Regions from separate parts of the Arthrobacter sp. MYb224 genome, predicted to be linked through region 2. Evidence: riboswitches for the same ligand, from Rfam matches in the RefSeq annotation. Region 2 holds a riboswitch; each other region holds the start of a gene.

Region 1 (3,237 bases), on a different contig from region 2:
GGGTGCTGATTCTCGGTTCGGCCCTGCTGCGCGGAAGCTATCATCTGTACCAAGGGGCCGGACCGATGATCGGCAACTTCGCCATGGGTGTGGTCTTTGGCTGGCTCTATCATAAATACGGTCGCGTCATGCCCCTGGTCATCGCGCATTTCCTGCTGGATGCCGTTGGTTTTGTAGGCTTCTTGCTCATCGGCCCGGCCATCGGCATTGGTGCCTGAGCACTTTCCAGATTCATGATGGCCCAATTTCTAAGTGCTTTTAGCAGGGGAGCGAAAATGCAGATTAGCGAGCTTCAGATGAATGGCCTTGCCGAGGTGGTCGCACTCTGGCAACGGGTGGAACTCACCCGGCCTTGGAATGATCCGCGGGCCGATGCGGAACAAGCGCTACGCAACGAGTCATCCACAATTCTTGTGGGGCACCGCGACGGAGCGCTGCTTGCCTCCGCGATGGTTGGTTTTGATGGTCACCGCGGGTGGCTGTACTACGTTGCGGTCCGTCCCGAGAGCCAGGGCCAAGGACTGGGCCAACAGATCGTTGGCGCGGCCACCGATTGGTTGCGCCGACGTTCGGTGCCCAAGGTGCAGCTGATGGTTCGCTCCGAGAACTCGCAGGTCATTCGATTCTACGAGCAGCAAGGCTACGAAACCCAAGACATTGTGGTTTTGGGCAAGCGGCTATAGGCAGAGCAGAGCCTTGCCAGTTTGAGCGCACAACTGGCATTAAAGAAGAGTAGGTGGGGGCGCCATTGCCCCCACCTACCTTCGTGCGTACCTTGTCTTACAGCACCACGGTACCGTTATCGGTTTCGAAAGTTACAGACAAGATGCCCGGGGTCCCGTTGGGTGCTTCATACTCCATGCTCACCGCACCGAGATTCACGTTTTCTGGCTGCCCCAGCCAATCAAGGACTCGGTCGCGTGAACCGGCAATGGCAATGCTCTGGATCTGGCCAGCGGGATCCAGCGCACGGGAAGGGTGCAAGTCTTCGGTGCCGGCGTCCCAGCGCAACAAGTATGGAACCTGCGGGTCCGCGATCAGACCTTTGATGCCAATCTGCTGCCAGGTGAGTTCGCGGCCGTCAGGGAACTTGCGGTTACCCGGAACCGATTTGCGTCCCAGGCGCTCTTCTGCGCTTGAGAGATCCTCAACTGAAACACACCATCCCATCCATCCGCCGCCCAGCTCGGAACGGGCACGGACCGCCTGCCCAAACGGTGCCTTGTCGCTAGCGGGGTGGTTCAGAACTTCAACTACTTCTAGGTATTGGTCATGCTTGAGCGGGAAAATTACATTGCGAGTTCCGAATCGCGGATGCACGCCTCCCTTGACGAATTCCAAGCCCAAAGCCTCGGAGATTCTTTCGGCGGTTGGCATGAGCCCGTCCGGGCCACATGCGTACGTAACGTGATCTAGCCTCATCATGTGCCCATCATGTCACTATGTGATTCAAGTCTCGACTTAGGCTACCCTAACTGGCGAACTGGCGATCGAACGCTCTGCATAAATTGCGTTATAAAAGTGCAATATGACCGATTGCGTCACTTTGAGCCACTTCATATTGCCAAGATCTTCGGTTGTCCGGCAGACTTGTGTCAGGTCATGAGTCCCAGTAACAAGCCCCGGCTTACTGGGCGGCAACCCTCCTCCGCGGTGGGGTGCCCCGGGTGAAGACCTGGCCCTCGGCACAAACTGTGTCTAGGACAAGCGCGGGTTACCCCCTGGAAAGTACCTCGACGAGGAGCTTCCTGTCGGTGTGTTTTTTAGTGGTGTACCCCCATAGTCAACAAGCTATATGGAGGAAACCATGAGTAACAACTGGTCATTTGAGACGCGTCAGATCCACTCCGGACAACAGCCCGACCCGGTTACCGGAGCGCGTGCCTTGCCGATCTATCAGACGTCTTCGTTCGTCTTCCCCAGCGCAGAGAGCGCGGCCGCGCGCTTCGCCTTGCAGGAGCTGGAGCCGATCTACACTCGCATTGGAAATCCAACCCAGGAAGCCGTCGAAAACCGCATTGCCGACCTCGAAGGCGGTGTCGGCGCACTTTTGCTCGCCTCCGGGCAGGCGGCCACCACCTTCGCCATCCTGAACCTGGCCCAGGCCGGCGACCACCTCGTTGCCAGCCCAAGCCTGTATGGCGGAACGCAGAACCTGTTCAAGCACACGTTGCGCAAGCTCGGCATCCAGGTCACCTTCGTGGCCGATCCGGATAACCTGGCGCAGTGGCGCGAGGCTGTGCAGCCAAATACCAAAGCGTTCTTCGGCGAGGTGGTCTCCAACCCGCGTCAGGACATCCTGGACATCGAGGGAATCTCGGAGATTGCCCACGAAGCCGGTGTTCCGTTGCTGGTGGACAACACCTTGGCCACCCCATACCTGATCCGTCCGATCGAGTGGGGCGCGGACATCGTCATCCACTCGGCTACCAAGTATCTCGGCGGGCACGGCACCGCCATTGCCGGCGTCATCGTGGATTCGGGGAAGTTCGACTTCGCCAAGGATCCGGAACGCTTCCCTGATTTCAACACCCCGGACGAGTCCTACAACGGATTGGTGTTCGCCCGAGATCTGGGCGTCAACGGCATTCTCGGCGCAAACCTCGCCTACATCCTCAAGGCACGCGTGCAGTTGCTGCGCGACCTGGGCTCATCGGTGGCACCCTTCAACGCCTTCTTGATTGCCCAAGGGCTGGAAACCCTGTCGCTCCGCGTGGAACGCCACGTGCAGAATGCCAAGGAAGTCGCCGCCTGGCTTGAAGGCCATGACCAAGTCGAGCAGGTCGCCTATGCCGGGTTGCCTTCCTCGCCATGGTTTGAGCGTGGCCAGAAATATGCGCCAAACGGTGTTGGGGCGGTCATCGCCTTTGACGTTGCCGGCGGCGCCGAAGCGGGCAAGGCATTCGTAGATGCCCTAGAACTCCATTCGAATGTGGCGAATATCGGCGACGTTCGCTCGCTGGTGATTCACCCCGCTTCGACCACCCATGCACAGCTGACCGAGGCGGAACGCCTGTCGGCCGGCGTGCGCCCGGGGCTCGTTCGGCTGAGCGTGGGGCTGGAGAACATCAAGGACATACTCGCTGACTTGCAACTTGGTTTTGCTGCGATCGCAGAGCCTGCCAACCAGGAATTGCAGGAAACCCTCTAGGCATGGCATCCATAGTGACTACCGAAGAGACTCTCGACTCGAAGAACCTCGCCGACGGACAGGACGGCATTTTGCGCCGCGCGTCC
Region 2 (3,237 bases):
GACGATGAGCGGCAGGATCAGCGCGAGCAGCCAGTGCGGTAGCTTCAGAAGCCTGGCGCCAAGGCTTTCGCGTGCCTGCACCGGCGTGCTGGCTTGCTGGGTTTGGTTCGCTGAAGACATGTTGCTTATTCCCCGGCGATCTTCGTCGCGTCGGCCTGGGCAGCGAACTGCTCATCCACCAGGGATTCCAGCGCTTGATCGACTGCGTCCTGGGTGGAGACGTCCTTGTTGGCCACGAAGGTAGGTCCGATATTGCGCAGCACCGAAATGAAATCCTCACCCGGCACGGTGTCCACGTCGAGGTTCGAGCGTTCCTCGATCACCTGGGTGGCGACCGGGGCCTCCAGACCTGCAACCTCGGCCAGAATGCTCGCCGTTTCACCAGGATTGGCGGCGGCCCATCCGCGAGCCTTCTCGTAGGAGTCCACCACCAGCTGGGCGAGTTCGGGGCTCTCCTCGATGAAATCTTCGCGGGCATTCAACGCGCCATAGGTGTTGAAGTCCAAGTTACGGTAGAGCAGCTTCGCGCCGTCCTGTTCGGCATCGGCCATGATCGGATCCAGGCCGCTCCAGGCATCGACCGAACCGTTGACCAGCGCGGTGCGCCCATCGGCGTGCTGCACGTTCTGCAAGGTGATGTCCGAATCGCTCAGACCGGCTTCGGCCAAGGATTGCAGCAAGAAGAAGTAGGGGTCGGTGCCCTTGGTGGCCGCGACCTGTTTGCCCTCAAGGTCCTTGACCGACTTGATATCCGAGTCCTCGTTCACCACTAGGGCGGACCATTCGGGCTGCGAATACAGCGAGATGGTCTTGATAGGTGAGCCGTTGGAGCGGGCCAGCAGTGCTGCCGAACCGGCGGTGGATCCCACATCCACGGCATCGGCGCGCAGCGCCTCGTTGGCCTTGTTCGAGCCGGCCGACTGGATCCATTCGACGCTGACCCCTTGTTCCTTAGCGGCGGCGTCCAGCCACCCCTTTTCTTTCAGGACCAGGCTCAGCGGATTGTAGGTGGCGAAGTCGATGGACAGCGTCTGGCCGTCGGCTGCGGCGTTCTCGCCCGCGCATCCGGTCAGCACCAGGGCCGAAATGCCAAGCGTTGCTACGGATAGTGCGGCGCGACGGGAAAAACGATTCGAGAGCATGGAAAATCCTTGATTTGTGCGAATGGAAGGCCCGCGGGACCAAATGAGTGCGGTAGAAAGTGCTAGTGGTTCGTCGGATCAACGCCGAGCAGGCTCAGCAGCGCTGTGCGGTGGGCGACGAATTCGCTGCTCGTATGGCTGCGCGGGTGCGCCGCGGACAGGACTCGATCCTCGATCACGGTCGCCGAGGCCTGGCCCTCGGGTCGGCCCAGCACGACGATGCGGTCGGCGAGAGTCAGCGCCTCATCGACGTCGTGGGTCACCAGCAGCACGGTAGTCGGGAAAGACTTATGGATGGCCAGCAGCAGATCCTGCATTTTCATTCGGGTCAGCGCATCGAGCGCACCAAAGGGTTCGTCGAGAAGCAGGACGCCCGGGCGCCGGGCCAACGCGCGAGCAAGCGAAACCCGCTGAGCCATGCCCCCGGAAATTTCACGTGGGCGCAGATCTGCTGCGTGGCTCAAGCCGGTCAGCTCCAGCAGCTCGGCGATCAGCTGGCGCCCGGATTGCTTGTCGGTTCCCGGCGCAAGGCCGATGGACACGTTGTCTCGGACCGAGCGCCAAGGCAATAGCCGTGGTTCCTGGAATGCAACGGCGCACCGCTCATCTATCCCCGTCACGGCGCGGCTTCCGATGACCACCGACCCGGTGGAGGGGCGGTCCAGGCCGGAGGCCGCCCGCAAGAGAGTGGATTTGCCGCAACCGCTTGCGCCGAGAATTGCAACAATCTGGCCCGCTCCGAGGCGCAGATTCACGTCGCGAAGCACCGTGTTGCTTTCCTTCTTGGCGGTGAAAGTACGCGATAGCTCGAGGAACTCCACGTCGAGCGCCGTTGCGCTTTGGACGGTCTCGGGCAAGGCAAAGGCTGTAGTCATTTTCATCTCCATCGTTCCTGGCGGTAGCACCGGACACCGTTTGGTTTATTAACCGTGTGTGGTGGTTGCTGCGGCGTCACAGAGCCAGATCTCTTAGCCGCTCGGGATGGTTACACGACTATTACAGGCCTTCGAACGATTTCAATGCAAATCTTTCGTAACATGATAAATATTCGATAGATGCGTCACATCATCGTGATGTTTCGATTTTTATTTCACTGATCGCGCATTTGGCCGAAAAATCGCTAAACGCTAGGCGTTGTGTTCGGCCGCGTTAGGCAAGTGCTGTCCTTGATGCATTTCAATCTCCATCCGTGCACGACGAAATGTGACTAACCGGGTTGAGGACGAAGTAGACCTCAGGCTACAAATGATTACGAACCATCCAGAGCGACCGAGAGATCTGGCTCGTCGACGTCGCAGCAACCACCCACCTAAATATTGGCGCGGGACGGTGCTACAGCCAGGACCGATGGAAAGAATTGAGGACTTTCGATGTCATTTGGCGATCCCGCTGGCGACTTTAATGCGCTCAGCGACCCGTCTATTGCGGGTAGCGCGGTGGAGCTTGACGACCTTCCACAGGAACTTCCTACCCGGCAGCTGCTGAAAATCACCCCGGGCCCCGGCGCTGACGAGCAGTATGAACGGCTTGCCGGCATTTTCCGTCCGGTGTTCGCACAGATCGCCGCCGGTGCAAGGGAACGCGACCGGCAGCGGATCCTGCCTTTCGAACAGGTTGGCTTGCTGAACCGTGAGCGCTTCGGTGCGCTGCGCCTGCCGGTTGCCGACGGCGGCCATGGGGCGCGCTTGAGCGATGTCTTCCGGTTGCTCATCGAATTAGCCGAGGCCGACTCGCATGTGGCTCAGCTATGGCGCGCGCATATTGCCTTCGTGGAAAATGCGGTGCGGCTGGAAGATGCGCAGCTCCGTAGCAAATGGGTTGCCCGAATCAGCTCCGGGCAGATCGTGGGCAACGCCTACACCGAGGAAGGCGGCAACGCCCTCGGGTTGCTCAACACCAAGGTCACCGAGGAGGGGTCGCGCTGGCTGGTCAATGGGCGGAAGTTCTATTGCACCGGCACCATCTTCGCCGACTGGACCACCGTAGCGGTGGCGCACCCGCAACTCCCAGGGCGCCAGATCGCGGTAGTTTCCACCCAGCACAGCGGCGTGAAAATCCTCGATGACTGGGATGGTTTCGGCCAACAGCTCACCGG
Region 3 (3,237 bases), on a different contig from region 2:
GGCCAGGTAGGAATCCTGCGGGCCGGCCACCGCGCCGCCGGCGAATTGCTGGAAGTCGACGGCTTCGGCCAGCGGCTGGCCACGGAAGAGGTGATCGGCGACGATCACCGCGCCGCCGAGCACATCCGAGTGTCCCCCGATGTACTTGGTGGTGGAGTGGACCACCGCGTGGGCCCCGAAGTCCAAAGGCCGCTGCAGGTAGGGAGTGGCGAAGGTGTTGTCCACCACCAGCAGGGCGCCGTGCTCGCGGGCGATGTCCGCCCAGCCGGCAAGATCGGCGATGCCCAGCAGCGGGTTGGAGGGAGTCTCCACCCAAAGCAGCGCGGTGTTCGGGCGCACCGCTGCGCGCACCGAGTCCAGGTTGGTGATATCCACCGCGGAAGAGGTGATGCCCCATTTGCTGTGCAATTTGGAGATCAGCCGGTTGGTGCCGCCGTAGCCGTCGGCGCCCAGGATGATGTGGTCGCCCGGTTCGAGGACCGCACGCAGCAGCGCGTCTTCGGCGGCGATGCCCGAGGCGAAGGCGAACCCCGCGGCTCCGCCTTCCAGGGCGGTGAGCTGCGCTTCGAAGCCATCGCGGGTCGGGTTCGAGCCGCGGGAGTATTCGTGCCCGGAGCGCAAGACGTTGATTCCGTCCTGGATGAACGTGCTGGTTTGGTAGATCGGTGGGACCACGGCTCCGGTGTGCGGGTCTTTATGCTGGCCGGCGTGGACGGCGAGGGTGTTGAAGCCGCTCATGATGCTCCTTGGGTTTGCGGGGCCAGGGCCCGGTTTAGTGCGCTGTCCAGCGCTTGGGTGAGGTCGGCGAGCAGATCGGCGGGGTCTTCAAGCCCCACCGAAAGGCGCAGGGTGGAGGTGTTCAGGCCCGCGGCGAGAAGTTGCTCCGCGGAGAGCCGGCAGTGCGTCATGGTGGCCGGGTGGGCGACCATGGTGCGGGTATCGCCCACATTTGCGGCCAGGGAAATCAGCTGCAGCCCGTCGATCACCGGGGACACCAGCGAGGGGTGGGCCAGTTCGATGGCCAGCACGCAACCGGTGCCCTTGGGCGTGAGCTTTTTGGCCAGCTCGTGGCTCGGGTGGGCCGGCAGCGAAGGGTGGTGGATGGCCGCAATGCCCGGGTGATCTGCAAGTTCCTGGATCAGGGTGCTCACGCTGCGCTGCACGTGTGCGGCACGTACCGGCAAGGTTTCGATGCCGGTCAGAATGCCTTGGGCGCTGGCCGGGGCCAAGGCCGGCCCCAGGTCGTGCAGGAATTTGGAGCGGACCAGCATGGCGTAGGCGGCCGATCCGTGGCGTTCAAGCAGCGAGGCATTGTTCAGCCGCACTCGCGGGGCGGCGATTTGCGGCCAGCGGGTGGAATCCGAGAAATCGAACTTCCCCGAATCCACGACCACGCCGCCGAGCACCGAGCCGTGTCCGGCTAGCCCCTTGGTGGCCGAGTGCACCACAATGTCGGCGCCAAAATCCAGCGGGCGAATATTCAGCGGGGTGGCCAGCGTATTGTCGACGACCACCGGAATGTTGTGCTCGTGCCCGATCGCCGAGATGGCGGGCAGGTCCGCCACGGTGCACAGCGGGTTGGAGACGGACTCCAGGAAGAACGCCCGGGTGTCTTCTTCGATGGCCCCGGCCCAAGCTGCGGGGTCGGCCTGGTCGACAAAGCTGACCCGGATGCCGAAGTCGGCAAAGGTGTCGGTGAACAGGTCCACGGTGCCGCCGTACAGCGAGGAGGAAACCACGATGTGCTTAGGACCCTGGGTCAGGGCAAGCAGCGAGAGTGCAACGGCCGACTGCCCCGAGGCGGTGGCTACCGCTTGGGCTCCGCCTTCAAGGGCGGCCACCCGCTGTTCCAGGATGGCCACGGTGGGGTTGCCGGTGCGTGAATAGGTGAAGCCGGACTGGCGCAACGCGAATTTTTCGATCGCTTCTGCGTGCGATTCGAACTGGTACGCTGCGCAATTGTGCAGTGGCGGCAGCATCGGGCGGAAATCTCCGCTCGGACGATACCCTGCATGGACCGCGTCGGTTCCTTGGCGTTGGCTCATAGCTCCTTCTCGTTTCTGATCCACGAGAGAGTGCACCGAACACCCGGCGACATACCGCCCCTCGGCCGACCTGAGGCCACAACGGTACGAAGCATGGCGCCTTATGGCACGTTCGGAACTGCTCCATCGTTCCTGGCATTAGCACCTTTCGGTTTCCCGATGGTTGCTGCGACGTCTACGAGCCAGATCTCTCGGTCGCTCTTGATGGGTTGTTGTTCTTCCATGGTTGGACATCGGCATCCGGCGGCGCAAACGACGCCCACGCCCGCGCTTCATACAGGGGCACCTAGCTTCACATCCCGCGCCAGTCCCGTAATGGGGCCCGGCCCGCAGTCCCTTTGTGACGCGCGGCAACCGCCAGAATCCTTGAAGAGCCAGGGTTTTGCGCAACTATTATGTCGCCGGCGGTCCGCCAAATGACACGGTGTTACGTCTTGGGGGCCGGGGATTCAGTCCAGGACCTCAACTCCGAAGCTTGAGACGACCGAGCGCACCTCGTCCAGATAGCGCCGCGCTTGCTCGGTCAGCGGAATCGCTGCATGGTCGATCCAGCCGATCTCGATGCGCTCATCGACATCCAGCGGGATGGCGACGATGGACGGGTCCAGCTCGTCGCTGATGATGCCCGTGGAGATGGTGTACCCGCCCAGGCCGATCATCAGGTTGAAGATGGTCGCGCGGTCCGAAACCTGGATTTCGCGCTTGCTGGAGCTGGTGGAGAGCACTTCCTCGGCGAAGTAGAACGAGTTGTTCGCACCCTGGTCGAAGGTCAAGCGCGGCAGGTCTTCGAGGTCCTCGAGCGTCACCCGCGCCCGGGAGGCCAGCGGGTTGCTGCGCGAAATGAAGATGTGCGGATCGGCGAGGAACAGGGGGTGGAATACGAGCCGGGACTCGCGCAGCAGCTTGTCGATGACCTTCCGGTTGAAGTCGTTGCGATAGAGGATGCCGATGTCGCTGCGCAGGGTGCGCACGTCCTCGATGATCTGTTCGGTGCGGGTCTCGCGCAGCGAGAATTGATATTCCTCGGCCCCGCTGGCCTGAACCATCCTGACAAAGGCATCCACCGAGAAGGAATAGTGCTGCGTGGAGACGCCGAGCAGGCGACGGACCGAGGGACGCCCGAGGTAGCGATGCTCAAGCAGCTCCACCTGCTCCAGAACCTGCCGGGCATAACCAAGGAATTCTGCTCCCT

Evidence for each region. Region 2 has a riboswitch for S-adenosylmethionine ahead of CQ017_RS09700 (ABC transporter ATP-binding protein). Riboswitches for the same ligand answer to the same signal wherever they lie in the genome.
Region 1: it holds a riboswitch for S-adenosylmethionine, as region 2 does, so the genes downstream of both, CQ017_RS11180 (bifunctional o-acetylhomoserine/o-acetylserine sulfhydrylase) here and CQ017_RS09700 (ABC transporter ATP-binding protein) in region 2, are expected to answer to the same signal.
Region 3: it holds a riboswitch for S-adenosylmethionine, as region 2 does, so the genes downstream of both, CQ017_RS13665 (O-acetylhomoserine aminocarboxypropyltransferase/cysteine synthase family protein) here and CQ017_RS09700 (ABC transporter ATP-binding protein) in region 2, are expected to answer to the same signal.

The regions. Positions count from the first base shown of each region.
Region 1 is NZ_PCPU01000005.1:127,482-130,718, reverse strand. Features, by position in the region: gene CQ017_RS11195 (CPBP family intramembrane glutamic endopeptidase) at 1-218, shown strand, start outside; gene CQ017_RS11190 (GNAT family acetyltransferase) at 276-683, shown strand; gene CQ017_RS11185 (VOC family protein) at 781-1,425, opposite strand; SAM riboswitch class IV at 1,599-1,716, shown strand; gene CQ017_RS11180 (bifunctional o-acetylhomoserine/o-acetylserine sulfhydrylase) at 1,808-3,151, shown strand; gene CQ017_RS11175 (homoserine O-acetyltransferase) at 3,154-3,237, shown strand, end outside.
Region 2 is NZ_PCPU01000004.1:253,035-256,271, reverse strand. Features, by position in the region: gene CQ017_RS09710 (ABC transporter permease) at 1-120, opposite strand, end outside; gene CQ017_RS09705 (aliphatic sulfonate ABC transporter substrate-binding protein) at 126-1,142, opposite strand; gene CQ017_RS09700 (ABC transporter ATP-binding protein) at 1,205-2,017, opposite strand; SAM riboswitch class I at 2,023-2,130, opposite strand; SAM riboswitch class I at 2,396-2,496, shown strand; gene CQ017_RS09695 (acyl-CoA dehydrogenase) at 2,513-3,237, shown strand, end outside.
Region 3 is NZ_PCPU01000007.1:36,343-39,579, forward strand. Features, by position in the region: gene CQ017_RS13660 (cystathionine gamma-synthase) at 1-738, opposite strand, end outside; gene CQ017_RS13665 (O-acetylhomoserine aminocarboxypropyltransferase/cysteine synthase family protein) at 735-2,045, opposite strand; SAM riboswitch class I at 2,166-2,256, opposite strand; gene CQ017_RS13670 (LysR family transcriptional regulator) at 2,495-3,237, opposite strand, start outside.